2 regions of the Arthrobacter sp. S2(2024) genome follow, and region 2 is predicted to be linked to the other one. Evidence: predicted binding sites of a transcription regulator. Region 2 holds the regulator's gene; the other holds the start of a gene.

Region 1 (15,369 bases), on a different contig from region 2:
TGCTTCAGACTGGCAATCTGCCAGGTATTGGCACTGTCGTCTCCGTGAGGCCTCCAGCAGTCCAATTACAACTCGATGAAATGGGGAGCAAACGAGCATGATTACGACCAAGTTGGGTTTTGGGGATGGCACAATGATCGACAATGGCGACGGAACCGCATCCTATAAAAAGCCTATCGAATTCACACAGGCTTTCCGAGTCCGAATTTCCGACGTCACCGGATTCTCCGTGACCAGAGGAAATAAGGCACTTGAGCGTACCCTCAAGATTCTCGGTAACGGTACCGAGCTTGCGTCGGTCAGTGTGAATCATGGGACCTCCGAAAAGATCGAGGCATGGTTCCGCGCACATCCAAGTTTCCGCGACAATCAGCACTCGGATGAAGCTGTTGACGCTACGCCTGCCCCGAACCTGGACGGGCGGCTTATCGCTGACGAACTGACAAAACTGGCAACTCTTCGGGACTCTGGGGTGCTAACTGATGAGGAGTTCTCGAAACAAAAGGCCAGACTCCTGAGCTAGCTCTTCCGCGTGACTCACTCGAAGCCGTGGTTGCGTGGCTGGGCGGGCGCGGCGCCGTCGAGGGCAGGTGTCTGAATTCGCGAAGTATCCTTCAAGGCGCATTAGGGGGCCATTAGTCCGGCAAACCTCGAGGTGAAGCGATCAAGCTTTGGCTGATAAAAGCCTTCGAGTCCACTGGCCTTGCTGTATCCGGACAGTGCCACCTGGGTCGCCACAGCAGCTTTGGCCGCGACGTTGTCTTTGGTTTCGGGAATCCGAAGAAGTCGGAACCCGGGACCTCCAGGATCGTGGGCGGGAATCAAGCTGTAGTAGGCACTCGCGCTCTGAAGCGTTGCGTGTGAGGTTTGGGTGTCGTAAAGCCATGCCTGAAAAAGGTTGCCAAGATCATCCGTGTATCGCTGAGCAAGGTTTCCCGTCTTGGCGAGTGCGTCGAGATGCTTGTGCTGATCGTTCGCATCATCGATCAGATCCTGAATGACTTTGAGCGTAGGGGCATCGATGGCCCAACCGATCGACTGAGCCTTGATCATCTTTCCCAAGCTCTCCTTCTGGGCTCGCTTGAGGACTTCGATGACTTTTCCACGCTCAATTTGGAGCCACCACAGGAACATCGAGTGCTCGATTGCGCTACGCAAAAGCGGTGATGTCTCTTCACTCAGACCGGCGTCTGAGAGCCGTACGGCCGCCTCTGCTGAGCGGATAGCGCGGGATGCCCATCCCCACGCAACAGGCTTGACGCACCACTCATTGAAATCATCTCTGCCGCCTTCCCCGAACGAAGAAGAGCCAGGAGCAGGGCCGTCTAGCCAAACCGCCTTCAAGTCGAAAAATAGCCGACGAAAGGCCTTTGCTCTTGCGGTATCCACGACTCCCCCTAATTCGCCCATGTTCCTTGGTGCACTAGAGACAATGATCCCCCCGCGACGCCGCAACGCATGGTTGCCTCGCTGTGGGGACACCCGGACGGGGTTGCAGGCACAATAGTCCTATGTGCGGGCGCTACGTTGTTTCGAAATCGACGGCTGACCTTATGGCCGCCTTCGACGTGCACGAGTCCTACGTCGATGAACTGCAGCCCTCTTACAACGTCGCCCCGACGGACACGGTGCCATTGATCCTGGATCGGAGTCCCGGTGAGGGTACGCCAGTGACGAGGAAACTTGTCACGGCGCGCTGGGGCCTCGTGCCGTCGAGGGCGAAAGACCCCAAAGGCGGGGCGAGGCTAATCAACGCCAGGATGGAAACCGTCACCGAGAAGCCATCGTTTCGGAAGGCCGCCTCGGCAAGGCGTGGTTTCCTTGTTGGTGACGGCTACTACGAGTGGGAGAAGATCCCTGGCGGCGGGAAGATCCCGACCTATCTGCATGATGCCGACGACCGGATCCTTGCCTTCGCGGCATTGTTCGAGAACTGGCCCGATCCTGCCCTCCCGGACGAGCATCCGGACAAGTGGTTGCGGACCGCCACAATCATCACAACCGCGGCTTCCGACGCGCTCGGCCATATCCATGACCGCACCCCGCTGATCGTGCCACCTGACATGTTCTCGGACTGGCTTGACCCTGAAACAACCTCCGAAGCCGACGTCCGCGCCCTGTTGGACTGCATGCCTGAACCCCATCTCGTGCCGCGTATCGTCAGTGACAAGGTCAACTATGTGCGGAACAACGGTCCCGAACTCATCCAGCCGGCCGCCTGAGTCCGCGGTCGGTTATGCTGCCCGGACGATGGGCAGCTCGGCCCATTCGGTTGTGTACCGTGGGCTGAGCATGTCCCGCTTCATGGTCCAGTCTGGGCCTCCCTTGATGCCGGCGTGCCCGAGCCCGATTGAGCCCCTGCCGTATTTCTTGCTGACGTCCTCGAGCAGCGTCCCGATGCCTCGTTCCTCGTGGGAGTTCTCGAACAGTTCCAGCGGCTTCTGGTTTCCGCTGGGCCGAAGGTCTGTCACCATGATCCCTGCCCTGGCGTACTTGACGCCCTCAATGAGCCGCGGGAGCAGAGCATGAGCAGCTTTGGTCAGGATCACCGGGTCGGCCGTGGGCATCGGCAACGGGACATTCACTGACGGGAACGACTTGTCATTGGGGTTGTAGTACGACGTCCCCGCAAAAGCGGTCAGCAGTTTGGCTTGCTGATCGTGCTTGGCCAGACGGGCACTGGCCATCTGCGCATAGACGCTCAAGACCTGGCGCAGGTCCGCGGCCGTCGTGATCGGCTTGGAAAACGACCGGCTGAAAATGAGCTGGTCCCGACCGATCCGCTCTTCCTCCATAGGGATGCACGGCGTGCCCCGCAGTTCGAGGACGGTTCGCATCATCACGACGGAGAACTTGTCCCGGATGGCGACCAGGTCGGCGCGGGACAGGTCGAGGATCGAGTTAATCCCCATGGCATAAAGCCGCTTGGTGAGCCTGGCGGCCACACCCCAGATCTCGATCACGGACAGCCGGGACATGAGCGCCTCCCGTTCCGCTGGTGGCACGGACTCCCAGCGGCACACGCCACCGAACACCGGATTATGTTTGGCCCATTTGTTGGCCAGCTTGGCGAGCGTCTTGGTCGGGGCGATGCCGACGCAGACCGGCACGCCAACGTTCCGCTGGCAGGCGTCCTTCATCGTCCGGCCCAGGGCCAGTAGATCCTCTCCGGATCCCTTGACGCCGAGGAAGCACTCATCGATCGAGTAGATCTCCTGCCATGCCGAATACCGTGCCAGCAACTCCATCACCCGGGCGCTGATCGATCCGTAGAGCTCGTAATTGCTCGACTTAGCGATCAGCCCCCATTCCTTGGCCCGAGGCGCGAGTTTGAACCATGGCTCACCCAGCGCAATCCCGAGCTTCTTGGCCTCGTTCGACCTCGTGACCGCGCAGCCGTCGTTGTTGGACAAAACGATAATCGGCTTCCCTTCGAGGGAGGGATCGAAGATCCGTTCAGCCGAGGCGTAGAAGCAGTTGACGTCGATGTGTGCGATCTCCTGCATTCGGCGCATCACTGCTGGTTTAGACATGGTGGAGGCACCATGTGACGACTCCCCAGATCCGAAGATCGGAGAGTTCAGGGACGCGGATGGGCGGATAGTCCGGGTTGTCCGACTGCAGGATGATGCCGGCCCGGGTGATCCGGAGGCGTTTGATGGTGAGTTCGTCGTCGAGGATCGCGACCACCACTGAGCCGTCCTTGGGAGCGAGCGCCCTGTTGACGATGAGCTCGTCACCGTCACTGATGCCCGCCGGTTCCATCGAGTTCCCGGCAACCCGCACGATGTAGGTGCTGGTCTTGTCCTTGATCAGGTGCTCGTTCAGGTCGAGCTCCGAGGAAAAGTAGTCCTGGCTCGGAGATGGGTAGCCCGCGGGGACGGCCACCGGGGCCACGGGGATGTGCCCGGGCTCGGCCCCCGCTTTTATCATGCGGGGGTCTAGGGCAAGAGACATGACACACCTTTATTCGAATATATGTTCTATTCAAATGGTAGCCCTCCGCTCGGACATTGACCCCACCATGCCACATCGATGCAGGATCCGGGGTTCGGATGTAGCCTCCAGATTCCCCCGCTTCAAGAGAGCTGGCGGGAGCCGCACCTGGTGACGGACCCGATCTTGTGGCGCGCCCGAATAGGCGGGCCTCAAACAACAGCCGTGCACCGCTCGTTGGTCAGCCGCGTGCACTCATCCCAATTAAGGCAACGGGCTCCCGATGGTTTGCTCACGCTGGGCCATATACGTCGATGGATATCCGTCGGCATCGCCTACTTGTTCGGAAAAGATCGAGATACTGCGTCGATAACGGCCGACTGGGGCGTCGCTGAGCGCCATTCGGCAACTTTAATTTTCCATCAAGATTGTTCTTCAACACTTCCGGAGATGCTTTCCCCGTGCCAAGCTCTGAACTGCGTCGTTCGCTGGGGACCACGCAGATCATGGGGGCAATATGTTTACTAAAACACGATTCAAACGCGTGTTGGCGGCCGGCGCAATAACAGTCGCCTTGGCCGCGGGAAGTGCGGTCTTCGCCGCACCGGCGGACGCTGCCACAGGAAGACTCGGAAAAAGCTACTCGCTCAACGTGCGGTCTTCGCCACAGGTATCAGCATCAGTTGTGGGCACGATCCCGAAGGGCGGTTCCGTTAACCTCCTCTGCTACGTGCGCGGAGCGAATGTTCAAGGACCGTGGGGGGCAAGCAACATCTGGGACAGGGTCGACCTTGGCGGCGGCCGGATCGGCTATGCCGCAGATGCATTTGTCATCACCGGATCAGCCAATCCCATCGTCCCTCCTTGCGACCAGCCCGCACCCGCGCCCGCGCCCTCGGGCGGTAGCCGTGAGGCAAAGGCTGTCGCCTACGCGCACTCCATGATCGGCAACAAGAGTCTTGGGGGCCTGTGCGAGGTATTCGCAGCAAGAGCTTTCGGTAACAGTTTCACGTTCCCTAACGCCATCTCCAACTACAGATGGCAGGCAACTCGGGGCCGGATCCACACTGACAAGAACGCACCGGCCGGCGCGCTCGTGTACTACTCCTCTCCGCGATGGGACGCAGGAAACGGGCACGTGGCTGTTTCCATCGGAAACGGCCAGGTCATCACTACCTTGGAACCTGGGCAGCCCATTAGCGTCAAAAACATCACCTGGCCTCCGGGGTACCTCGGATGGGCCTATGCCCCGTAGAACCGAGAGCTAGAAGGCGGTCCGGAATCTATTTCGGGCCGCCTTCACGTCAGCGGAAGCTCGTCCTGCCGTCCAAGCCAGAAGGCCAGCAGTTCGACATCCCCGCCTAAGTCCACGCGTTAGAACAACCTGAAGGGTCACCCACGCCGCGCGGGCGACCCTTCACTGTTCACCGGCGCCCAAAGGCCATAACAAAGGCTAGCGTCGCCGCGCTTACCAGCACCGCCGCCACCCAGATCCACTGCTGTCCGTCCAAGTTCGCCCCCGATCTCAGCTCTCGGCTCAGTCTTTGATCGTCCGGCCAATGTTTCTCGCCCGGACACTTGTGCGCAAGACTATCCCGGGCGCCTAAGGGGGTGTACAAGCTCGCCAACGTCCACAAGTTCCCATTTCCTCTCGCTCCGAAAACCCAACGCCGACCCTGTGGGGGCTACCTTTCCGCGAGGCCAACGTCATTGCCGGACGTGAGCCCCGATTGTCTGCCCTCGGTGGCAGACTCGGGCTGTGGAGGAAAAGAAGTTCTGGGGTCCGCCCCAATCGCGCAAGGTAACTCCCGTCGTGCCGCCTGTGGATCCGGCTGCCGTTGAAGCCGCGACAAGGCCCAAGGAGCCGCTGCCCGTGTTCGTGATGCTGGATTACGACAACGGTGAAAGTCATGAGGTGCCGGCCTTTGCTTACGGGTGGACGAAGGCGCACGTGCTGGTGTCAGTGCCCTGGCCGATGGATTATTACGAGGGCCGCAAAGAGGTCTGGGTGGAAGCATCCAGGGTGCGACGGCGGAAGATCGACCCGAGAGTGCTTTAGATACGAAACAGCCCCTCACCGGGGATGGTGAGTTTGAACGGGTGTAGTCGTGGCTGCGGTTGCGGCCCGCTCGAGAGCTTACCCCAACGCTATTTGGCCGACCGGTTTCATGTATTAGCGTTTCTCAACTGCAGCAAGAAGCCTTATGCAGAATCCAACAATTACGAGGGCCAGCCCCAAGCCAATGACAAGGAACGTGGCGAGCGTTGGACCACCCTGTGTTGTATTCCCGTACGCGTCGACGTGCGTGGTGGCTGCGGCCATGAAGCCGAGGGCGATACCGATGGTGGCAATTAGACATCCAGCCAAGATCCAGCTGTTGCCACGGCGCTTCCGTGGTGCCTCGGGCGCCGACTGCGGGGCTTCTGGCGGGGCGAATGGTCGAACGTCGTTGCTCCATGCGGCACCGTCCCAGTAGCGCGTCTGGGGCGCATTGGACGGGTCCGGATACCAGCCTGCGGGATTGCTCATGAAATACCCCCCATATTCCCTGCATGAGCCCTCAGCGGCTCAGGATGATCGTAAACGCATGAAGCTCCGACTCACTGTTAGGGCGCGGTAGAGGAGTAACGCGGCGGCTCGCCTCTTCTGCGGTGCAGGCGGGTCATCGGCTGTGGTGGTGTTGCTTCGGATTTGGTGAGGATGGTTTCGAGGTGCGCTTCAGTGAATCGCATGGTGCGTGGCCCGAATTGCAGATAGGGCCACTTGCCGGCGCGGGCATTGGCGCGGACGGTTGCGGGCCGGAGCTGGAGGATTTCGGCTAGTTCGGTAACGGTATACGTGCGGCGGGAGCCTTCAGTTGCTGAGATCGTCATGGTGATCTTTCCGTGGTCGATTAGGACGTCTACGGACGAAGATAGCCGCAAACGGCGCCAAAGACCAATCTCAAGAATTGACATCGTTTCAGAAATGTTGATAATGGTGTCCTCGCTACCATTTTTCCGTAGTGGCAGTGCGACGAAAGTCCGCAAGAAGTCCGCAAACAGTTAGTTCCAGGCCATCGCAATCAATCCGCGGAACCTTCGGGTCTTGCTGTTCTCAACGATCCTTGGGCGTCATCTCTAGGCGCGGGGGAAGTTCCGGTTCGAACCCAACGTTTACCCAACGAAAACCGCGGCATCCAACGAAATCGAACTGGCCCCGCTTTGCCGTTGGAGCTTCGATATCCCTCGGAATCTAGCGGGTAATGGCAGCTATCGGAATCTGGCGAAATCGACGGCCCTCTAATCCGTGGGTCGAGAGATCACGCCTCTATCCCAGTGCCCACCCAACGGAGACTGGCAGTAGGCGCGCCGGCTTGATGAGTTCCTGCTTCTGCCTTGCTGTTTGGAATGCCACGGGGTCAGAGGCTACAGGCCAACGGGCCGAGTCGAACGCGCAAGCCCGGCAGCTAGAGTGATATGGATCCGACCCGGTAGGCTTGCGATGCCGGAATGCGGCGCTGATCGAACGGGGACGCAGTTGAGGAATGCTCTGGACCACAGGCCTTTGCCTTGGGTGGCCGCCGTGGGAATCGAGGAAGGGTCGGAGCTACGGGCGACATTGGACCGCCAAGGCGGGACAGTCAAATACGTGAACTCCATAGCCCAGGTTAGACAACAGGACTATAACTTCGTTGTATGCCAGGGAAACGTTGGTGGCGTAATTCACGACCACGTAAAGGTTCTGCAATTCCTGCCCCCCCTCGAGCGGCGGGGGAATGGACCACGACGGTTGCTCGAGGACTACGGACGCAATACCGTCGTTCTCGATCTCGGCGACGGGGCGCGAGCTGAGCGGTTTGCAGTAGGCCTCGGGGCTACTTCTCGTGGACTGGAAAGTCTCGTCAAGGAAAGCATCATCAGGAATGTCCCGGTTGGCGACTTCTACAACACTTTGTCGGAGAGAGGGCGTCACGGAAGCGCAAACGCCTCCACCCTAGTCGAGGAGGTAGCGGGCCGCCCGCTGGGGTTAGTCCGGTCGACAGGGAGAGACGGCGAGGCTGAATGGTGGGTGCTCCCTGCCGTCACGACCCATCGGGCCACGTGGCTGGCTGCTGCCTTCGCCTTGTGGAAGTCGAAGTGGCCGGATGAATTTCCGCCCGCTGGGTACGGAGCACTTGAACGATGGATGACCCATGCCGAGCTTGAGGCCGCAGCAGCTATTTCCGCGCACGAAGTTGAGACAGCCGCATATCTGGCCAAGCGAACAGCCGAGTTGGATGTACTTCGGCTGGCCGCCTCCGAGGCGTCGAACGCCGCCGAATCCGGGGAAAGGACTCTTCTTCAAGCGCAAGGCGATGAGCTGGTTGGCGCAGTCATGAGCTGCCTCAAAGACCTTGGTTTCGAGGTCTTTGACTCAGATGCGGAAGCCGAGGCAAACAAAGCGGCGAAACGTGAAGATCTCCGGATCAAGTCGGAACGCGATGCAGATTGGCTGTCGCTGGTCGAGGTCAAAGGCTATGCTTCGCGAAATGCCAAGACCAGCGACATAAACCAGCTAGCGCGGGCAGCGGGTTTCTTTGAAAGTCGCACGGGTGACGTTCCTCAAGCGCAGTGGTACGTGATCAACGCACAGTTTTCCCTAGCCCCGGACGAACGGCCCATACCGTTGGCGAGCAGTCCCGAAGATGTCGAGGAGTTCGCCAAGGACGGCGGACTCGTCGTAGACACCCGCGAATTGTTCAAGCTTCTTCGATTGGTACAGAGTGGAGCGATTAGCCAGCAGGACGCGCAGGCCGATCTGGTTCACTCCACCGGCACGTATGAGTGTTCGTTCGGTCCGGATGTGGCAGAACTGCCCTGAACGGATGGACGGATGTCTTGCAAAGCGCCGAGCGTCTCCGGTTCTGTGAGCGACCGGTCGTGACCGCTGTCCCTGAACTACCAGATGTTGTTAACGTCCACCAGCCAACTTCAGAATCACAGTCAGTCCGCAGAAAGTCCGCAAGAAGTCCGCAAGTGGCCATTTTCCGCCCATCAAGGCCAACGCCAAAACCCCGGAATCTAGCGGATCTCAACACCGCTCAACCAGCGCCAATCAGCATTGTTTAGTTCGAGCTCTACTACGGCGTCTAGTAACACCGCACGAGGCAAATGAAGGGCCGCAGTTCATTTTTGTGAACTGCGGCCCTTTCCCTTTAACGCCGTCGGACTCGTGCCCACAAAAAAGAACGGCTGTGCCCGCAAAGACACAGCCGTTCTTTTGGTAAAGACCCCGGATCGCAGGGGCCGGACCCCCAATTTTTCCTACACCCGCCGGCGCCCGCTAATCAACCGGAAGAGGAAGACGATGATCGCCAAGACGATCAATATCGGGGCGATCCAGAGAAGGAATCCCAGGGCCTTTACGGTGCCGCCAATGATAAAGAAAAGGATCGCGATGACCGCGACGATTCCGAGGATGACATTCATGATGTAGCTCCAGTTTCAGTCGTAAACATTCTGATGATTGCCTTTATCGCTGTGCAAACCTCAGCAACCTTACTATAAGCATGCTTATTATTCTAATCCTTCCCGGGACGCCCGCTCACATAAAGGGACACGTCCACCTTGAGGTCATGTCTGCAGGAGCGTCCGGCCAAACACCCACATAGGTGAGCGAGCGTCCCGCCAAGCACCCACATAAGTGAGCGAGCGTCTGTGTCCGCGGCGCGCCGCAGAGCCAAAACCATGGGGCAATCCGGCGTGCCTACCGGAACCGGCATTCACGCCCGGTTCTGCCATTCCAACGCCCCTGTCGCGGGCGTGGACGCCGTGGTACGTTCAGCGTGATCAGGATGCTTGAGAGAGTCCTCATCCCTTCCGGCTCCTGACGCAACTACTCAAAGCGGAGGCATACGATGACAACCTTGATGATCTTCCACGAGGTCGATGACGTTGAGCACTGGCTTAGCTCACCGAAACGGGAAGAACTCTTCGGACCCCTGGGCTTCACAGTTCGAACGTTCGTGGACCCGGAAAAAACCAACCGGGTTGGTTTGATCGTCGACGTCCCGGACATGGAGACGTTCCAGCGAACGCTGGAGTCCGAAGCTGCCGCCGAGGCGATGAAATTCGACGGCGTGCGCCCGGAAACAATCGTGACGCTGGTCGAGTCCTAAGTACCGCCTAGTCGCCGAAACCCCGGTACATGGTCCATTGCGGACCGGCGGAACCTCCCAAATACTTGCCGGTCTCGACAAAACCCGCGTTTGCGTAGGCAGCCTTGGCGGCAGGATTGTGTTCGTTGACGGAAAGCACGACGCCGGCCTGCCCGCCACCCAGCCTTGCTGTCAGCTTCTGCGCTTCCCGGGCAGCGGCCACAGCAGACAGGGAGCCCAGGCCTCTCCCCTGGCGCTTCTGGTCGATCAGGAACCCGCGCAAGAGCCAGGCGGAATCGTCGTCGTGCCATCCTGCCAGGGTTGCGGCACCAGCCTGCAAGGTAAATACTCCGATGGCGGCGCCTGCCGCTTCGATCACGTACGGCAGGCGGCTTTCGTCTTCCAACCCCATGAGCATCATCTTGAACGGGTCCCCGACGAAGTCTTCCTGCCCCGCGGCCAATTCCATGACGGCGACGTCGCCGAGCGTGATGGCGCGGGCATCGTCGTCGAGATCCTTCAGGGGAATGAGCCACACGGTTTCCAGCATCCTTCGAGCTTAGCCGCCTCCGTACTTCGCGGGACGGCTCAGCCTGGAGCTCACTGGCCGTAGAAGTCCTTTTCGAACACCGCCCGGGTCCGCCGGCTCAAGCGAAGATAGTCTTCTTCGAACACCGCAGCCTGCCCGGGAGGGTAACCGCACCACCTGGCAACGGCCTCCAGGTCCCTTCGGGAAGCAGGGAGGAGATCCGAGGCACGCCCGGTGCATATCACATTCGCCGAGCGGATGCGGCTCGCGAGCCGCCAGGCTTCGCGAAGCAACACGATGTCGCCCTTGTCGATCAGGCCCAACGACTCGATCGCGTCGAGGGCCTGCAGGGTTGACGTGGTCCGCAGTTGTGGATGCTTCCCTGCGTGTTGGAGCTGCAACAGCTGCACCAGCCACTCGACGTCGCTCAGTCCGCCCCGGCCGAGCTTGACGTGCCTGGCTGGATCGGCGCCTCTCGGGAGCCGTTCCGACTCAACCCGTGCCTTGACGCGCCGGATCTCGCGCACATCCGTCTCGGCGAGCGATTCGGGGTACCGGATCGGGTTGATGAGCCAAAGGAATTCCGCGGCCAATTCGTCGTTGCCGGCCATGGGTTGTGCCCGCAACAGCGCCTGGGCTTCCCAGATGAGGGACCATCGCCGGTAATACTCCGCGTATGACTCGAGGGAACGGACCATGGCCCCGTTCTTCCCCTCGGGACGAAGATCGGCGTCGACGGTGAGGACCCGCTCCGCCAGGATGGCCGGTTTGAGGGGTTGGGTCAACAAGGTGGAAATGTGTCCCACAATGGCAAGGGCTTGTTGCTGGGCTTCGGATTCACCCGCCCCGGGGAGGGCACGGTGGACGTACATGACGTCGGCGTCCGAGCCGTAGCCGATCTCGCGTCCGCCTTGCCTGCCCATGGCGACTACCAACACGTGCGTCGTGAGGGGCCCCTCGGAAGCCACGATGGACTCGGCGACGTGCAAGGCGCCCAGAACCGCAGCCCGGTCGGCATCGGCCAACGCCGTGCCCACTGCGTCCTGTTCCAGGAGGCCGGAACTGTCCGCGATGGCGATCCGGAGGATTTCCCGGCGCCTGATGAGCCGTATAAGCCGCATCGCGTTTTCCGGATCGGCGTGGCGCGACATCTTGGACTGGATTTCCTGCCACTGCGCCTCGAAGCTCAGCGGCATGAGTTCCTTGTCGGAACCAAGCCACGCAACGGATTCCGGGGAAACCTCGAGGAGATCCGCGATGAGCCGTGAGTTGGAGAGCACGTGGCAAAGCCGCTCGGCCGCCGCTTGCGAGTCCCGGAGCATCCCGAGATACCAATGGGTGGTTCCGAGTGCTTCGCTGACACGGCGGAAGGCGAGCAGTCCGGCGTCGGGGTCCACACCTTCGGCGAGCCAGCCGAGAAGGATGGGGAGCAACTGCCGCTGCAGTGCGGCGCGCCGGCTGACCCCGGCCGTGAGGGCCTCGATGTGGCGCATGGCGCCTTGCGGGTCGCGGTAACCGAGTGCCGCAAGCCGCCCTTGGGCAGCTTCCGGAGTGAGCCGGGCGTCTTCGGTGCTCAACTTCGCGGCCGTGTTGAGCAGCGGCCGGTAGAAGATGCGGTCATGCAGTTCACGAACGGACCGTTTGGTCTTCTGCCAGGTTTCAATCAGCGCGTCCGGATGCGGCCTGCCTGTGGAAAAGGGCCCCAGGACGGCCTTGGCGAGGAACCGCAAAGACTCCTGGCTTGTGGGCATGAGGTGGGTACGGCGCATCTGGAACAACTGGATGCGGTGCTCAAGTACCCGCAGATAGCGGTAGGCCGCGTCGAAGGCAGCGGCGTCCACCCGGCCGATGTAGCCGCCCGCGGACAACGCGGATATTGCCGACGTCGTATCCCGGCAACGGAGCGTTTCATCGGACTTTCCGTGGACAAGTTGCAGGAGCTGGACCGTGAACTCGACATCGCGCAGCCCGCCGGGACCGAGTTTGATCTGGCGCTGCTCTTCGGCCGGGGCGATGTTGTTCGTCACCCTGCGGCGCATCGCCTGCACCGATTCCACGAACCCTTCCCGGCCGGCGGAAGCCCACACGAGCGGCTGGACGGCCTGCTCGTAACGCGAGCCCAGCTCCCTGTCCCCCGCGATGGTCCGCGCCTTAAGGAGCGCCTGGAACTCCCAGCTTTCAGCCCATTTCGCGTAGTAGCTCAAGTGCGAGGGCAACGTCCTGACGAGGGGACCGGATTTCCCCTCGGGCCGCAGGTTCGCGTCGACCTCCCACAGACCCGGTTCGGTCCCCGTGGACGAAATGGCACGGGATATCCCGGCGGCCAAGGCCGTGCCGATGGTCGCGGCCTCGGCGTCCTCCAGGTCCGGTGCCTCGATCACGTAGATGACGTCGACGTCGGAGATGTAGTTGAGCTCCCGGGCACCGCACTTGCCCATGCCGATGACGGCCAGCCCGACGCCGGCAATATCGGCGGGATCGAAAGTCGCCGCGGCTTCGGCCCTGGCAACGGCGAGGGCCGCCTCTATCGCGGCACCGGCGAGGTCGGCCAGTTCGGCACCGACGGCGGGCATGAAGTCCTGCGGACTGGCGGCGCAGAGGTCCTTGATGGCCAGTTCGGTGAGCCCGCGACGGTAAGCCGTCCGGAGAGCCGTGTAGGCGCTGGCTCCGGTCATCGCGGCAACGGGCCGGGGAGAGTTGGGGTCTGCCTTGACCGATCGGAGCAGCTTCGTCCGGAGCTCACTGGCATCGGCGGACAAGGGCTCCGGGCTGACGCGGACATCGAAGACGTCCAGGTGTTCCGGATGCCTGATCAGGAACTCCCCCAAGGCTTCGGATGCCCCCAGCAAGCGGTAAAGCGGCTCGCTCCGATCCGGGTGCTCCCCGGCGAGCTGCCTGAGCGAGGGATGCTTCTCAATCAGACGGACCAGCGACTGCAACGCGGTGTCCGGGTTGGCGCTGAGGTGCAGACCGGCGAAGATCGTGTCTTGGTCGATGCCGTCGAGTTCACGCGCGGCAAGGAACCGCTCACCCTTTTCAAGGTCGCTGAAACCGGCCGAGATGAGCCGGCGGGCCAGGCTCACACTCACAGCCTAGAGAATGCCGAGATTGCGCTTGAGCTCGTAAGGCGTGACCTGGAGCCGGTAGTCCTGCCATTCCGCACGCTTGTTGCGCAGGAAGTGGTCAAAGACCTGTTCGCCGAGGATGTCCGCTACGAGTTCCGAATCCTCCATGGCGCGGATGGCGTCGTGGAGGCTGGCCGGAAGCGGAGTGTGACCCATCGCCTTGCGCTCGGCCGAAGTCAGCGACCAAACGTCGTCTTCCGCGGCGGCCGGAAGGTCGTAGCCTTCCTCGATACCCTTGAGCCCGGCACCGAGCAACACTGCGTAGGCGAGATACGGGTTGGTGGCAGAGTCAATGCCGCGGTATTCGATCCGTGCGGACTGGCCCTTGCCCGGTTTGTAGAGCGGCACGCGAACCAGGGCCGAACGGTTGTTGTGCCCCCAGCTCAGGTAGCTCGGCGCTTCGCCGCCGCCCCAGAGACGCTTGTACGAATTGACGAACTGGTTGGTGACGGCGGTGAATTCCGGCGCGTGGCGGAGGATACCGGCAATGAATTGGCGTGCGGTCTTGGACAACTGGAATTCGGCGCCGGCTTCGTAGAAGGCGTTGGTGTCACCCTCGAACAGCGAGAAGTGGGTGTGCATGCCTGAACCCGGGTGGTCGGTGAACGGCTTGGGCATGAAGGTGGCGTAGGTGCCCTGCTGCAGGGCCACTTCCTTGATGACCGTGCGGAAGGTCATGATGTTGTCCGCCGTCTGGAGGGCGTCCGCGTAGCGGAGATCGATCTCGTTCTGGCCGGGTCCGCCCTCGTGGTGGCTGAACTCCACGGAAATGCCCACGGATTCAAGCATGGTGACGGCCGTGCGACGGAAGTCCTGTGCCACGCCGCCGGGCACGTGGTCGAAGTAGCCGCCCTCGTCAACGGGAACAGGAACGCCGTTGGCATCGAGGTCCTGGGACTTGAGGAGGTAGAACTCGATCTCGGGATGCGTGTAGCACGTGAAGCCCATGTCCGCGGCTTTGGCGAGGGTGCGCTTGAGCACGTTCCGGGGGTCTGCGGCCGACGGCTCGCCGTCGGGGGTCAGGATGTCGCAGAACATCCTGGAGGTCTGCTCGGTTTCACCACGCCACGGGAGGATCTGGAACGTGGAGGGGTCTGGCTGGGCAAGCATGTCGGATTCGAACACCCTGGCGAGGCCCTCGATGGCCGAGCCGTCGAAACCCAGGCCTTCTTCGAAGGCGCCTTCCACTTCTGCCGGCGCAAGTGCCACCGATTTCAGGGAACCGACGACGTCGGTAAACCACAAGCGTACGAAGCGCACATCACGCTCTTCGATAGTTCGCAGAACGAACTCTTGCTGGCGGTCCATGGGGCCTCATTTCCGGGTCAACGTCCATGCCGCGGATTCGGGATTCGAAGCCGACGACAACTCAGCATTCACTCTACTAAGCATTGGCCCGGATTGGCTGCACCCCCGGTTCGCGTAACACAGCGTTTACAAATGTGAGGCTCCCCATGCGCCGGTGGCTAGGACGGCCGGTACCGCATACGCTCTATCCATGGCCCCAAGCAACAGTTCCGATTCCAGCATGCCCGCCGAAATTCCCGCGCCTTACGGAACGGGACCTGCCGCGGCAGGTTCCGGGGCTTCAGCGGATGCTTCAACGCCGAAGCCCGCCGCGAGGATCCGCACCCATCATCTGCAGCAGGCCAAGGCCAAG
Region 2 (15,369 bases):
TCGCCGAAATCCAGGCGTTGGTGGACGACGGCGCCGTCGAGGTGACGCTGCTCGGGCAGAACGTGAACTCCTACGGCGTGGAATTCGGGGACCGTTTGGCTTTCTCCAAACTGCTCCGCGCCTGCGGTGATATCGAAGGCCTCGAGCGTGTCCGTTTCACGAGCCCGCACCCGGCTGCCTTCACCGACGACGTCATCGACGCGATGGCCGAGACCGCCAATGTCATGCCGCAGTTGCACATGCCCCTCCAGTCCGGTTCGGACAAGGTCCTCAAGGACATGCGCCGCTCCTACCGTTCGACCAAGTTCCTGGGGATCCTGGACAAGGTCCGCGACAAGATTCCCCACGCCGCGATCACCACGGACATCATCGTGGGCTTCCCCGGCGAGACGGAAGAGGACTTCCAAGCCACGCTCGACGTCGTCGAGAAGTCACGCTTCGCCTCAGCCTTCACCTTCCAGTACTCCAAGCGCCCGGGCACCCCGGCCGCGGACCTTCCGGACCAGCTGCCCAAGGCCGTTGTCCAGGAACGCTACGAGCGGCTGACGGCCCTCCAGGACCGCATCGCGGCCGAGGAGAACGCGAAACAGCTCGGACGCCGGGTTGAACTGCTTGTCACGGCCCAATCCGGCCGCAAGGCCGAGGAAACGCATCGCCTTTCGGGTCGTTCCCAGGACCAGCGCCTGGTCCACTTCTCCGTGCCGGAAGGCGCAGAGACTCCGCGGCCCGGCGATTTCGTCACCGTGACCATCACCGAGGCAGCTGCCTTCCACCTCGTCTCCGATCCGGCGACAACGGCGGACTACAGCTTGAGGCGCTCCCGTGCCGGCGACGCGTGGGACCGCTCGCAGGCCGATTCCTGCGGCGCTCCAGCCCCGAGTGCCTCGGGCGCAGGGTCCGGCGGCATCGGGTCTTCAGGTTCAAGGGCCGTCTCCCTCGGTATGCCGTCGCTCCCCGTACGACGCGGTTAGCCCGGCATGGCAGCAGTACCGGCCGGGTCAGCTGATCCGAATCCGCCCGTGATCGCCGTCGTCGGCCCCACCGGTTCCGGCAAGTCCGATCTCGCCGTCCACCTCGCCCTCGCGCTCGACGGCGAGGTCATCAACGCCGATGCCATGCAGTTCTACCGTGGAATGGACATCGGCACGGCCAAGATCACCGTCGCCGAACGCAGGGGAGTGCCCCACCACCTCCTGGACACGATGGAGGTCACCGAGGAAGCCAGCGTCTCCGCTTTCCAGGCCGACTGCCGCGCCGCCGTCCGTGATATCCATGGCCGAGGCAAGCGCGCCATCCTGGTGGGCGGCTCCGGCCTCTACGTCCGGGCAGCCTTGGATGTCCTGGAATTTCCCGGCACGGACCCCGGCGTGCGGCAGCGGCTGGAGCAGGAGCACGAAACCTCGGGTCTTCCAAGCCTCAAGGAACGGCTGCAGCGCATCGACCCCGTGTCCGCCGGCAGGCTCGGCGACGCCCGCCGCGTCATCCGCGCGCTGGAAGTCTTCGAGCTCACCGGCCGCCCGTTCAGCTCCTTCATGCCGCAGCGCGAGTATTTCCAGCCGGCCGTGCAGATAGGGCTCGACGTCGACCGCGGAGTGCTGCGCGAGCGTTTGGCCGAGCGCGTGCTGAAGATGGTCGACGCGGGACTTCTTGAAGAGGTCGCGCGGCTGGACGCCGTCGGACTGCGGCAAGGCAAGACGGCATCGCGGGCGCTCGGATACGCGCAGTTCCTGAAGGTCCTCGACGGCGAATCCGACACAGCTGCCGCGGCCGAAGAAACCATCGTGGCCACCCGGCAATTCGCCCGGCGCCAACTCACGTGGTTCCGGGCGGACCCCCGGATCCACTGGCTGGACTGGCAGGATACGGATTTGGTGGCCAAAGCCGCAGAAATCTGCGCGAGTCCGGCGTCGGTGATTTAGGCGCAACCCCCAGTACAGGTAGCCTTGAGCCATGGATGAAACCCTTGCATTTTCCGCCCCGCAGCCTGCCGCTGCCGGCGGTTCCGTACCCGCCTCCGGTCTTCACGGGCTGGCCTTCTCCAAGGGGCACGGTACGGGCAACGACTTCGTCCTCATTGCGGACCCCGAAGACGCACACCAGATCTCTCCGGAGCAGGTCGCAGCGCTCTGCAACCGCCACCTGGGCATTGGCGGGGACGGGCTCATCCGGGCAGTCCCTTCACGATTCCTGCCTGAAGGCCTCCAGCTGCTCGAAGCGGATTCCGCTGCCGAGTGGTTCATGGACTACCGCAACGGCGACGGCTCGTTGTCCGAAATGTGCGGCAACGGAGTCCGCGTCTTCGTCCAATTCCTGATCGAGCAAGGACTTGTCACCCTCAACGCCGGTGAATCCCTGACCATCGGGACGCGCGGCGGCATCAAGAAGATTGTCCGGACCCCTGAAGGCTATGCGGTGGATATGGGTCCGTGGGAGTTCATTTTCCCCAAGGATGCCACTACCAAGGCCATGGACTCCCTCGTCAGCGCCGACGGACTGGAAGTGGCCCGGCCTGCCCTTTCTGTCAGCATGGGCAATCCGCACACTGTGGTGGCGTTGGCCGAACTTTCAGAGCTCAAATCCACGCAGCTCTTCAAGGCGCCCGTCGTCGATCCCAAGCCGGCCAACGGCACCAACGTCGAATTCGTGGTTCCCGCTGAGCCCCTCGTCCACGAAGGCGTAGGCAACATCACGATGCGAGTGCACGAACGCGGCGTCGGTGAGACCCAATCGTGCGGCACCGGCGCCTGCGCGGCCGCCGTCGCCATCCGGCACTGGGCCGGGGAAGGTGCTCCCGACACGTGGCGCGTCAACGTGCCGGGCGGCGTCGTCGGCGTGCGGTTCTTCCCCGGAGAAAGCGACCGCGAACACGTGGAGCTCAGCGGCCCCGCCGTGATTGTCGCTAGCGGGACGCTTTCCTGACCCGCAGGACGCGGAAGGATTTCGACGTGCTTTCCCGGGACACCGCGAAGGAACCATCGAGGGTATCGGCCAGCCAGCGCTGAAGCGAGTCCGCGCCAAGGTTCTTCTGCACCACGAGCCAGGCGTTTCCACCCGGAGCGAGCCGCGGCAGCCAGGTGAGCAGCAGGCTGTGGAGTTCATCCTTGCCGATACGGATGGGCGGGTTTGACCAGATAGTGTCGAACGTCACGGCGGGATCGACCTCGTCGGGCAGGCTCGCGGTGACATTCCCGAGCTCCAGGAGCGCGGCGTTCTCGTTGGTCAAGGTGACGCAGCGTTCGTTGACGTCGACGGCGTGGACCTGAGCGTGCGGCGCCATGAGCCCCATGGTCAACGCAATGGGACCCCAGCCGCAGCCGATGTCCAACAGGTTTCCCTGCGGCGCCGGCGGTGGAACCTCGGAGAGAAGGATCGCGGTTCCCTTGTCGATCCCGTCGGGGCTGAAGATGCCGCCCGCTGTCTGGAGCCGGCGGGTCGCGCCGGCCAGTTCCACCGTGAGGGGCTTGCGGGTGAACGGCCCCGCGGGCTGTGCGCTGAAATAGTGAGCAGACTCCATAGCTTGCCAGATTAGTTGCCAGCAGCGGGCAAGGGAAACCGCGCACTGCTCCAAACCGCCCCGGCCCGGACTTGACGAGGTCTGATAGCGTGGTTTGCATGTTCTTGATCTCCGAGTAACCGACTCCGTGTAGCCGGCACCGCCCGCGACGCAGGCCTGCAGTATGTGCAGCGCCATTCCGCCTTGGCATGTCCGTTCCAGACGCCGTTCTTGACGCTTGGACACTCAGCAGATCGTCCCCTCCCGCCCCTGGGATCTGTGTTCGCAATCCGCGCAGCCCGTCCGGATGGAGACCCCAGGCCATCGGCAGAGGCTTGCCAGGCATCAGCCCTGCGCGAATTCCGCGCCACAAGAGACGAATCGGCACTATTCTGGAAGTGCCGAACCCCCTAAAAGGAGACCATGACCACGCAGAAGAACACCGGACCCGATTCCGACGCCCAGGACATGAGTCCTGAAGAAATCCAGGCTGTCATCGACCGGATTCTCTCCAAGGACGCACCTGCCATAGTTCAGGACCGCGACGAACCCCGGGGCGTGTTTGGCAAAGCCCAGGCAATTTCCCGCCTGGACGAAGAACACAGCATCTACGACGGCGATCAAGAGGACCTGGCCGAACGCCGGGCCCTGCGCCGTACCGCCGGGCTGTCCACGGAACTTGAAGATGTTACCGAGGTCGAATACCGGCAGCTGCGCCTTGAGCGCGTCGTGCTGGCAGGCCTCTGGACCGAAGGCACCCTGGCCGACGCCGAGAATTCCCTGAGGGAGCTCGCCGCCTTGGCCGAAACCGCCGGCTCGGAAGTCTTGGACGGCATCGTCCAGCGCCGCATGAAACCGGACCCCGGCACCTTCCTTGGCTCAGGCAAAGCCATGGAGCTCAAGGACATCGTGATGTCCACAGGAGCCGATACCGTGGTGGTCGACGCCGAACTGGCGCCATCCCAGCGGCGCGGCCTTGAAGACATCGTCAAGGTCAAGGTGGTGGACCGCACCACGTTGATCCTCGACATCTTCGCGCAGCATGCCAAGAGCCGCGAGGGCAAGGCCCAGGTTGAGCTCGCACAGTTGGAATACCTGTTGCCGCGCCTGCGTGGTTGGGGCGATTCCATGTCCCGCCAGGCCGGTGGCCAGGTGGGTGGCGCCGGTGCCGGCATGGGTTCCCGTGGTCCTGGTGAAACCAAGATCGAACTGGACCGCCGCCGAATCCGCACACGCATGGCCAAGCTACGGCGCGAAATCGCCGCCATGAAGCCATCGCGCGAGACCAAGCGGGCCAACCGCCGTCGTAATGCCGTTCCTTCGGTTGCCATCGCCGGTTACACGAACGCCGGAAAGTCGTCACTGCTCAACCGCCTGACGGATGCCGGTGTCCTCGTGGAGAACGCGTTGTTCGCCACCCTGGATCCGACGGTGCGCAAGGCCCAGACCCCTGACGGAATCGGCTACACGCTCTCGGACACCGTCGGCTTCGTGCGTTCGCTGCCCACCCAGCTCGTGGAGGCTTTCCGCTCCACGCTGGAAGAAGTGGCCGACGCCGATCTGATCCTCCACGTGGTGGACGTTTCGCATCCCGATCCGGAAGGCCAGATCGCGGCCGTCCGCACGGTGTTCAGCGAAGTAGATGCCCGGAAGATCCCGGAAATCATCGTCCTGAACAAGGCGGACGCCGCTGATCCGTTCGTCATTGAGCGGCTCAAGCAAAAAGAGCCACGCCACGTCGTCGTGTCCACCCGCACCGGGCAGGGCATTGCCGAGCTCCTCGGGGCTATCAGCGAGGCTATTCCGCGCCCTGGCGTGCGCCTTGAAGTCCTGATTCCGTACAACCGCGGCGAGCTCATCAACAAGCTGCACAACACCGACGCCGAAATCCTCAGCCTTGAGCATGAGGAGGAAGGCACCCGCGTGGTGGCCATGGTCCACGAGAACCTGGCAGCCGAGTTGGAGTCGTTCGTCAGCAATGGTTGATCCAGAGGCGGGGGAGCGCGGCGAAACCGTGGGGGAACGGACCGCCCTCGAACTCCTGGACAAAGCCGTTGCCGGCATGGGAGGCCAAAACCGCACGGGCCAGCACCAGATGGCCAGGCAGGTGGCGCGGGCGATCGAGACCGGCGAACACCTCCTGGTCCAGGCGGGCACTGGCACTGGCAAGTCCCTTGCGTACCTGATTCCGTTGATTGCGCACTCGATGGAGAGCAACAAGCCCACGCTCGTGTCCACGGCCACCTTGGCCCTGCAGACGCAGATCGTGGGCCGGGATCTGCCCCGGCTCCTGGAAACCATCAATCCGGAGCTGGAGCGCCCGGTCAGCATCGCCCTGGTCAAAGGCCGGGCCAACTATGTCTGCCGGCACAAGCTGGAGGGCGGGTTCCCCAGCGAGGAACCGGCTGAGGGGCAGCTGTTCTCCCTTGGCGAGGACACCAGCGTTCCGCATCTGGCCGCAGCCATCGGCGGGCCTGCCTCGCAGCTTGGCAAGGAAGTCGTGCGGCTGCGTGAATGGGCGGCGAAGACCACGACGGGGGACCGCGACGAACTCATGCCGGGCGTGACGGACCGGGCCTGGCGCCAGGTATCCGTCACGTCCATGGAGTGCCTCGGAGCGCAAAAGTGTCCGATGGCCGAGGAGTGCTTCAGCGAGCTCGCCCGCCACCGCGCCGCGGAGTCCGACGTCGTGGTCACCAACCACGCGATGCTCGCCGTCAGCGCCTTTGAAGGGCTGGCCGTCCTGCCCGAATACGACGTCGTGGTGGTGGACGAAGCACACGAGCTCCAGGACCGTGTGACCGGTGCCGTGTCCGGGCAGCTGTCCGTGGCGATGATCCATGCCGCGGCCTCCAGCGCCCGCAAACACACGGCCATCACCGTGGACGCGCTGAACGCCGCCGCGGATCGTTTGGAACTCGCGATCATGGGAGCGCCGTCCGGCCTCTTGCCCAACGGGCTCAATGACGAACAACTTGATGGCGTGGACCAGCTCCGGGAAGCGTGCCGTGCGGCGCTTTCCGATTCGAAGGGGGATTCGTCCAACGCGGTCGACGGCGGACGTCAGCTCGCGCGCTCACGGCTCATGCTGATCCTCGAGTTGTGCGAACGGCTGCTCTCCGCCCGGGAAAACAGGGAAGTCGTGTGGCTCTCCCGGAACAGCAGCTTCGATCCCCAGCAGGGCTACACGGCCCCCGACGAGGACTCGCCGGCGCTCATCAACATCGCGCCGCTCAGCGTCGCCGGACGCCTCCGCGAAGGGCTCTTCGCGGGCCATACCGTGGTGTTGACCTCTGCCACTTTGGCTATCGGGTCTGCATTCGAGGCCACAGCCGGAGGGCTGGGCTTGACTGGCCAGGGCGCCCCCAGCTGGACGGGCGTGGATGTCGGCTCGCCCTTCGACTACCCGAAGCAGGGCATGCTGTACGTCGCCAAGCACCTGCCCAAGCCGGGTCGCGGCACCTCGCCCGAAGCGTTGGACGAACTTGAAGAGCTCATCAAGGCCTCGCACGGCGGAGCTTTGTGCCTGTTCTCTTCCCGTCGTGCGGCTGAGGACGCCGCGGAAGCGATGCGGTCGCGCCTGGATGTGGACATCCTGTGCCAGGGAGAATCGACCATGGCCGCGCTGGTCAGGCAGTTTGCCGAGGAGGAGGACACCTGCCTGTTCGGCACCATGTCCCTCTGGCAGGGCGTCGACGTTCCCGGCGGTTCTTGCCGGCTGGTCGTGATTGACCGGATCCCGTTCCCTCGCCCGGACGATCCCCTGATAACGGCACGGTCCCGCGCGGTCGCCCAGGCCGGGGGCAACGGTTTCATGGCAGTGTCTGCAACGCACGCGGCCATTCGGCTGGCACAAGGGGCCGGCCGCCTCATCCGTTCAACGGGGGACAAGGGCGTCGTGGCAGTACTGGATTCACGGCTTTCGACGGAGCGCTACGGCAACTTCCTCAGGGCAGCGTTGCCGCCCTTCTGGCCCACCACGGACCGTTCAGTGGTGCGCGGTGCCCTCGAACGTCTTTACGCCGCGTCGGCCACGGCCTAAGGCAGGGGCCCTTGGGTGAGGGTGCCTTAGAGCGAGCGCGTCCTAGAGTGAGCGCAGGACCGAGACGACTTTGCCCATGATGGTGGCATGGTCGCCCAGGATGGGTTCGTACTGCGTGTTCTGCGGGAGCAGCCACGTGTGGCCGTCGCGCTGCCGGAAGGTCTTGACGGTGGCTTCGTCGTCCAGGAGTGCGGCCACGATGTCGCCGTTGAGTGCGTCGTTTTGACGCCGCACTACCACCCAGTCTCCATCGCAGATAGCGGCGTCGATCATGGAATCACCGGCGACCTTGAGCATGAAGAGCTCGCCATGGCCTACCAATTGCCGGGGCAGAGGCAGGACGTCCTCAACGGTCTGGTCGGCCAGGATGGGTCCACCGGCAGCAATGCGCCCGACGAGGGGAACCATGGCCGTGTCACTGGCACTCGCGAGTTCCGTGACGGCCAGGCCGCCGGCGCTGCGGAGTTTCGCCGGCGCTTCAACGCCGGGGATGACAGAGCCGCCGTCCAGGGTCAACGGCATGAGGACTTCCATGGCGCGTGGACGCTTGGGATCGCGGCGAAGATAACCGAGCTTCTCGAGCTGCGACAACTGGTGGGTGACGCTGGACAAGCTGGCCAAGCCGACCGTGTCTCCGATTTCGCGCATCGACGGCGGATACCCGTGATCGTTCACTGAACGTTGGATGGTCTCCAGGATTTTCTTCTGGCGGACGGTCAGGCTCTTGGGGGCCTTCTGCGGCTGCTGGCTCCGCGCTGAGGCCGACCCGCTGCCAGTGGCTTTCGCTGCCATGTTCGCCAACACCCTTCCGTTCCGTCCGCGCGGCCCTGAGGGGCTTGCCGGGACTGTCGGCCTGAAATGTCAGACCCTCCTGTTGCACTGATTCAGTGCTCGTTCCTTCACTCAAACGTAGGGCAGGCGCAGGCGTTTATCAAACATTTGTTCTAGCGAGTCTCGACATCGTTCGTTGATAAGTGCTAAAAATGTCGTAGCAAGGTTCGAATATGTGTTCTATAAAAGTGATGTGGGGTCCGGGTGTTCGCCCGAATCGTTCGAAGACAACAACGAACAACCGTCCTGCAAGCACTGAATGAAGGCAAGAATTGGCAGCCGCAACCAGAGATTCCGGAACGCGGCATTGTTCAGAAGGGCTCAGCTCATGTCCGCAATCACCATCACCCACACACCCGGCCACAGTGCGCCGGCGGGCCGGCTCCGCCTGACCCGCAGGGGCCGCATGGTCTTCTTCGGCGTCCCGGCCATGCTCCTGGTTGCAGCGCTCCTTAGCTTGGCGGGATTCCTGAATTCGCCGGCCAAGGCTGCTGATTCCGCCGCTGAACTGCAGCCCACCTCAAGCACGAGCGTCACGGTACAAGTGGGCCAGTCCTTGTGGGGGATTGCGGGAAGCGCCGCACCGTCCCGAGATCCACGCGACGTCGTTGCGGAGATCATCCAGCTGAACAACCTCCAGGACGGCCACATCGTGCCCGGCCAGCAGCTGTTCATTCCTTCGACTTAGCGGCAACTTGGACCGGGTTGCCCGGCCCCTGGACGGTCTCCGTGCCGTCACAGTTTCAGGGCATCCGCCGCGGCACCTTAAACTGTCATGGTGAGTGACCAGCTTGAGCGACTTGACCGACTTCCCCTCCGGACCAACCTTCGCGGCCTGAGCCCCTATGGCGCGCCGCAGCTTGATGTTCCGATTTTGCTCAACGTCAACGAAAACACGCATGGCGTCCCAGCGGACGTCCAGGCGGCCATCACCGAAGCGGTCGCGGCAGCCGCCACCGGACTGAACCGCTATCCGGACCGCGAGTTCACCGAATTGCGCGAGGCCCTTGCGGAATACCTTGGCCACGACCTTTCGGCCGAGAACATCTGGGCAGCCAACGGCTCCAATGAAGTACTCCAGCAGATCCTCCAGGTCTTCGGCGGCCCGGGCAGGTCCGCGCTCGGTTTCCCGCCGACGTACTCCATGTACCCTTTGCTCGCGAGCGGAACCGACACTGCATACATCGCTGGTGTTCGCGCTGAAGACTATGGCCTCGATGCGGCCTCGGCGGCCGCGCAAGTCCGTGAACTCAAGCCGAATGTCGTGTTCCTTTGCTCCCCGAACAACCCCACCGGCACGGGACTTGGCCTGGACGTTGTCGAAGCCGTGTACGACGCCGGCGAGGCGAGCCGGACCGTGGTGATCGTGGACGAGGCCTACCACGAGTTCGCCCACGACAACACGCCAAGCGCGTTGACGCTCCTCCCCGGCCGGGAGCGCCTTATTGTGTCCCGGACCATGAGCAAGGCGTTCGCCCTTGCCGGTGCGCGCATCGGCTACATGGCAGCTGCCCCCGAGGTCGCCGACGCGATCCGTCTGGTACGCCTTCCGTACCACCTCTCCGCCATCACGCAGGCGACCGCACTGGCGGCCCTCCGTCACCGCGAAGCCCTCATGGCCGACGTCGAGGACATCAAGGTCCAGCGCGATCGCATTGTCAGCGAGTTGACCCGCATGGGCTTCAAGCCGGCCGCCTCCGATTCGAACTACGTATTTTTCGGCGGAATCGAGAATCCCCACGCCCTGTGGCAAGGCCTGCTGGAGCGCGGAGTCCTGATCCGCGACGTCGGCATCCCGGGCCACCTCCGCGTCACCGCGGGCACGGAGCCTGAAACCACTGCATTCCTCAAGGCGCTCGAAGCCTTGCTGGACGGCCAGGTCTCCGCACCGGCCTAGACTTGAACAAGTCCCACCACTCCTTCCTCCTAAGGACATATCGATGAGCGAAAACGGCGCCAGCACGGCGGCCGCCCGGACAGCACGCATGGAACGCACCACCAGCGAATCCTCCGTCCTGGTTGAAATCAACCTCGACGGCACGGGCGTCTCGGATATCAGCACCTCGGTGCCGTTCTATGACCACATGCTGACGGCGCTCTGCAAGCATTCGCTCATCGACATGACCGTCAAGGCGAGCGGAGACACCCACATCGACGCCCACCACACCGTGGAGGACGTTGCCATTACCTTCGGCGAGGTCCTGCGCACCGCCTTGGGTAACAAAGCAGGGATCCGTCGGTTCGGCGAGGCCACGGTCCCGTTGGATGAAGCGTTGGCCCACGCCGTCGTCGACGTCTCCGGACGTCCTTACCTGGTCCACGGCGGTGAGCCCGCAGGGCAGGAATACCACCTGATCGGTGGACACTTCACCGGTTCGCTGACCCGCCACGTCTTTGAGGCCATCACCTTGCACGCCGGTATCTGCCTCCACATGAGTGTCCTGGCCGGCCGGGATCCGCACCACATCGTGGAGGCCCAGTTCAAGGCCTTTGCCCGTGCACTCCGTTCCGCCGTCGAGTCCGACCCCCGTGTCGAAGGCATTCCGTCCACCAAGGGTGCCTTGTGAGTGGGCAGATCCTCAAGGACGGCGCTGTGGTCGATCCGAAGGCTGCCAGCCGCATCGTCTCGCCCGAGGGAAAGCCGACCGTAACGGTTCTTGACTACGGCTCGGGCAACGTCCGCTCGGCGGTCCGCGCGCTTGAGCGTGCCGGAGCGGCAGTCACGTTGAGCGCCAAACCCGAAGACGTCCTGAACGCCGACGGTCTCCTGGTCCCCGGCGTCGGCGCCTTCGAAACGGTGATGCGTGAACTCAAGGCAGTGGACGCGATCCGGATGATCGGCCGTCGCGTTGCCGGAGGCCGGCCAGTCCTGGGTATCTGCGTAGGGCTCCAGGTCCTGTTCGAGGCCGGAGTGGAGCACGGTACCGAGGCCGAAGGCATGGGCGAGTGGCCCGGCAAAGTGGAACTCCTGCCTGCCCCCGTTGTGCCGCACATGGGCTGGAACACTGTGGACGTGCCGGAAGGCTCGAAGCTGTTCGCCGGCGTCGAGCATGAACGCTTCTATTTTGTGCACTCGTATGGCGTACAGAAGTGGGAATTCGACGTTGTCCAGCCCCGCATGGCTCCGCCGAAGGTGACGTGGTCCGAACACGGCGCCCCCTTCATCGCCGCCGTGGAAAACGGACCGTTGTGTGCCACGCAATTCCACCCCGAGAAGTCGGGCGACGCCGGAGCCCGGCTCCTGCGAAACTGGGTTGAGGGTTTGCGCCCGCAAGCAAAAACCCAGCCGCAGCCGACCGAGGCCGGAGGCGCTGCCTGATATGTGGTCCGTTATCTTCATGGGCGCGGCCGGGCTGCTGGTTGGCGGCGGAATCTCCTTCCACCAGCAGAAACGCCCCGCCTGGGTCTCCATTTCGTTCTACGTACTCGCCGGCTTGGCTCTGCTGGCCGCCTACCTCTTCACTTTGCCTGCAAAATAAGTTGCCGGGCAACTGACGCCCGTCCCCACAACACCGAGGACTTCAATGACTACCGCCTCCGAACTGCCCGTTCTGGAACTCCTGCCCGCCGTCGACATCGTGGACGGCCAGGCCGTTCGTCTCCTTCAGGGAGAAGCCGGCTCCGAGACCAGTTACGGCACCCCGCTGGAAGCGGCGCTGAACTGGCAGAACGCCGGAGCCGAGTGGGTGCACATGGTGGACCTTGACGCGGCGTTCGGACGCGGCAACAACGCCGGCCTCATCAGCGAGGTCGTCTCGCAGCTGAACGTCAAGGTGGAGCTGTCCGGCGGACTGCGCGACGACGAATCCCTTGAGCGCGCGCTTGAGCTCGGCGTCGCCCGCGTGAACCTCGGAACCGCCGCGCTGGAGAATCCGGAATGGACCCGCCGGGCCATCGACCGCTTCGGTGACAAGATCGCCGTCGGGCTCGACGTCCGTGGAACGACGCTCGCAGGCCGGGGCTGGACCAAGGAAGGCGGGGACCTCTGGGAGGTGCTGGCCCGCCTTGAGGATGCCGGCTGCGCCCGTTACGTGGTCACCGACGTCACGAAGGACGGGACACTGCAGGGACCCAACGTCGAGCTGTTGCGCCAGATGGTCGAAAAGACCGGCAAGCCCGTTGTCGCGTCGGGCGGCATCTCCAGCCTTGAGGACCTGCGCGTCCTGCGGGAGCTCGTACCGCTTGGGGTCGAAGGAGCGATCGTCGGCAAGGCGCTGTATGCCGGTGCCTTTACGCTCCCGGAAGCCCTGGACGTCGCCGGCCGCCGCTGATGTCGCAGGATCCACAGTCCCCGGCTGCTGACCGGGCTTCGACTCCGGCCGCACGGCAGTTGCCCGGGCACATCGCTGCGGCCCTGGCAGGTGCTGGCGGCGCAGGCGATTCCGCCGGCCAGCCCTGGGCAGGCCGCGACCTGAGCGGCGACGCCGCCAAGATCCATAATTTCGAGGACGACGACGGAATGGCCGACGCCGGCTACCTCGCCGCCGTCGCGGCACTGCTCGCCGGAACCGGCAGCGAGGCCGGTGTGGTGGCTTCGTTGGCAACGGCGAGGGTGTTCGTCCCGGTGGTGGCCCAGCTCGCTGAGGAAGCCGAGGGCGTGGACGGACTCCATGCGGACAAGCAGGCCGACATGGCGCTCGTGACATTGAAGGCGCCGGATGGCCGCACGGCCATGCCTGTGTTCACGTCGGCGGCCGCCCTTGAAGCCTGGCATCCGCAGGCCCGTCCCGTCGCTGTTTATGCGGCCCGGGCGGCCCTGTCTGCCGTCTCCGAAGGGGCCCAGTTGCTCGTCCTGGATCCCGGTTCGGAGGTCACCTTCGTCGTCCGCCGGCCTGCCATGTGGTCACTGGCACAGCAGCGCGACTGGACGCCGTCGTACCTTGATGATGAACTGGAGTCTGCTCTCAATTCCCTGGCAGGGATGTACCCGGCCGTGCGGCGCCTGGAGGTGCGGCCGGGATCTGGAATGGCTTCGCGCACGGCTGACGGATCGGCCATGGCCGGCGGGGGACCCGGCCCCGAATTGCGCGTGGTGCTGTACCTCGAAGACGGCCTGGACGCCGCCGCGGTGCAGGATCTCGTCTCCGGACTGAACGGGCGTTGGGCGCAGAACGAATTGTTCGCCGAGCGGGTTGACTCGATCGAGGTCAGCTTGCAGCGGGCGGCACAGTAGCCGAAGGCACAGGGGGAACGTCCTTGTCCTGCCCTCGGCAGAACAGAGGATGAGCTCGTGAATTTCTCTCTCTACCGGGATATGCTGTCCATCACGTCCGTGCGGCGTCTCCTGCTGGTGGGCATGGTGGCCCGCATACCGCACTCGGCAGCGGGAGTCCTGCTCACCCTGCACATCGTGCTGACTTTGGGCAAGGGATATGCCGCCGCCGGTGCTGCCGCGGCGGTATTCACCATCGGCATCGCGATCGGCGCTCCGTGGCGGGGGCGGCGCGTGGACACTGTCGGCCTGCGCAAGGCGCTTATTCCTTCCGTTGTGTCTGAGTTGGTGATTTGGTCCGTGGTGCCGCACGTCAGTTACGAATGGATCCTCCCACTTGTCTTCGTCGGGGGCCTGTTGACGCTGCCCATCTTCAGCGTCATCCGCCAGTCCCTGGGGGTGCTGGTTGACGGCGAGCAGCGGCGTTCGGCCTATGCGCTGGACTCCATTGGCACCGAAGTGGTCTTCATGATCGGCCCCGCGGTGGGCGCGGTCGTGGCTACCAGCGGGTTCACGGTCCTCGGCCTGACCATCGTGGGTGTGTGCACTTCGGCCGCCGGGCTCTTCCTTCTCTGGTTCAACCCGCCCACCCGCAGCGAGGGCGTCCTGGACGCCGGCCAGACGGCTGACCGGGATGCCGATGAGCTTCATGCGGCCGAAGCCGCGGTGGTGGCATCGGCTCCGGCCCATCTTCAGGAGGCCGCTTCGGAGATGGCTCCGACAGTGTCGCAACCTTCCGGGCTGCGGGGAAAGATGGCCCGGAACTTCACATGGTTCACCGCGGCGGTAGCCGCCGTGTTCGCCGTCGCCGCAGGATCCGGAATGGTCCTGAGCGGCACCGACGTCGGAATCGTCGCAGTGCTGCAGCGCGGCGGGCACGAGAGCGAGATCGGAATTGTCTTCTTCTTCTGGTGCGCCTCATCGGTAGTCGGCGGGCTCATCTACGGCGCCATGCACCGGCCCGTCTCGCCCATCCTGCTCCTGCTGGGAATGGCGGCATTGACCATCCCGATGGGCTTCGCCGGGGACACGTGGACCCTTGCATTGTTGTCTCTGCTTCCCGGCCTGCTCTGCGCGCCGGTGCTGTCCGCGGCGTCGGAAAAGGTCGCCGACATCGTGGATGAGGAGCGGCGCGGCGAGGCCATGGGCTGGTACGGCTCGGCCCTCACTGCAGGCGTGGCTTTCGGTTCGCCCGTCGCGGGCCTCTTCATCGACGGCGTGGGGCCGTGGGCCGGCTTCGTCGCCATCGGGACGGCGGGAGTGGTGTTGTGCCTTGCCGGGTTGTTCCTCCAGCTGCGTCGGCGCCGGAGCATGACCATCACCCAGGCGGGCGCGGGAGACCCCGCCACCTGAGTCGCGCCTAAGCCGCCAAACGACGACGGCGGGCCGGCCAAGGGGGCCAGCCCGCCGTCGCGGTCGTACAGATAGTCCGGATCAGTTGACCGGGCCGGTGAACTTTTCGCCCGGGCCCTTGCCCGGCTCGTCCGGGATCAGGGACGCCTCGCGGAACGCAAGCTGCAGGGAGCGGAGGCCGTCGCGCAAGGGGCCGGCGTGCTGCGAACCGATTTCCGGTGCTGCGGCGGTGACGAGTCCGGCCAAGGCGGTGATCAGCTTGCGGGCCTCGTCCAGGTCCTTGAGCTCTTCGGCCTCGGGGTCGTCGGCCAAGCCCACTTTGACGGCTGCCGCGCTCATGAGGTGAACGGCGCCGGTGGTGATGACCTCAACAGCCGGAACTTCCGAAATGTCGCGGATCTGCTGGCTTACTCCGGCACCAGTGCCGGCGGGCTCGTG

Evidence for each region. Region 2 encodes LexA, which represses DNA repair genes until DNA is damaged. Its sites were predicted from a motif close to TCGAACANNTGTTCGA; they were not measured.
Region 1: VLA65_RS18735 (LexA family protein) is a predicted target of LexA. The motif match lies at 3,971-3,986, and genes of this name have one in related genera.

Annotation. Positions count from the first base shown of each region.
Region 1 covers NZ_JAYKZI010000013.1:58,375-73,743, reverse strand. Annotated here, with positions in the region: gene VLA65_RS18755 (SHOCT domain-containing protein) at 98-523, shown strand; gene VLA65_RS18750 (DUF5677 domain-containing protein) at 625-1,389, opposite strand; gene VLA65_RS18745 (SOS response-associated peptidase) at 1,512-2,222, shown strand; gene VLA65_RS18740 (Y-family DNA polymerase) at 2,235-3,533, opposite strand; gene VLA65_RS18735 (LexA family protein) at 3,526-3,957, opposite strand; gene VLA65_RS18730 (SH3 domain-containing protein) at 4,454-5,191, shown strand; gene VLA65_RS18725 (hypothetical protein) at 5,696-5,995, shown strand; gene VLA65_RS18720 (DUF2510 domain-containing protein) at 6,110-6,466, opposite strand; gene VLA65_RS18715 (helix-turn-helix domain-containing protein) at 6,544-6,810, opposite strand; gene VLA65_RS18710 (hypothetical protein) at 7,709-8,779, shown strand; gene VLA65_RS18705 (DUF2207 domain-containing protein) at 9,223-9,387, opposite strand; gene VLA65_RS18700 (hypothetical protein) at 9,816-10,076, shown strand; gene VLA65_RS18695 (GNAT family N-acetyltransferase) at 10,084-10,605, opposite strand; gene VLA65_RS18690 (bifunctional [glutamine synthetase] adenylyltransferase/[glutamine synthetase]-adenylyl-L-tyrosine phosphorylase) at 10,656-13,667, opposite strand; gene VLA65_RS18685 (glutamine synthetase family protein) at 13,677-15,017, opposite strand; gene panB (3-methyl-2-oxobutanoate hydroxymethyltransferase) at 15,208-15,369, shown strand, end outside.
Region 2 covers NZ_JAYKZI010000011.1:37,912-53,280, reverse strand. Annotated here, with positions in the region: gene miaB (tRNA (N6-isopentenyl adenosine(37)-C2)-methylthiotransferase MiaB) at 1-971, shown strand, start outside; gene miaA (tRNA (adenosine(37)-N6)-dimethylallyltransferase MiaA) at 978-1,919, shown strand; gene dapF (diaminopimelate epimerase) at 1,951-2,919, shown strand; gene VLA65_RS17530 (class I SAM-dependent methyltransferase) at 2,900-3,514, opposite strand; gene hflX (GTPase HflX) at 3,917-5,479, shown strand; gene VLA65_RS17520 (ATP-dependent DNA helicase) at 5,472-7,535, shown strand; gene lexA (transcriptional repressor LexA) at 7,578-8,327, opposite strand; gene VLA65_RS17510 (LysM peptidoglycan-binding domain-containing protein) at 8,695-9,054, shown strand; gene VLA65_RS17505 (histidinol-phosphate transaminase) at 9,145-10,263, shown strand; gene hisB (imidazoleglycerol-phosphate dehydratase HisB) at 10,307-10,933, shown strand; gene hisH (imidazole glycerol phosphate synthase subunit HisH) at 10,930-11,685, shown strand; gene VLA65_RS17490 (hypothetical protein) at 11,687-11,845, shown strand; gene priA (bifunctional 1-(5-phosphoribosyl)-5-((5-phosphoribosylamino)methylideneamino)imidazole-4-carboxamide isomerase/phosphoribosylanthranilate isomerase PriA) at 11,891-12,637, shown strand; gene VLA65_RS17480 (SseB family protein) at 12,637-13,539, shown strand; gene VLA65_RS17475 (MFS transporter) at 13,597-14,931, shown strand; gene VLA65_RS17470 (DUF1844 domain-containing protein) at 15,013-15,369, opposite strand, start outside.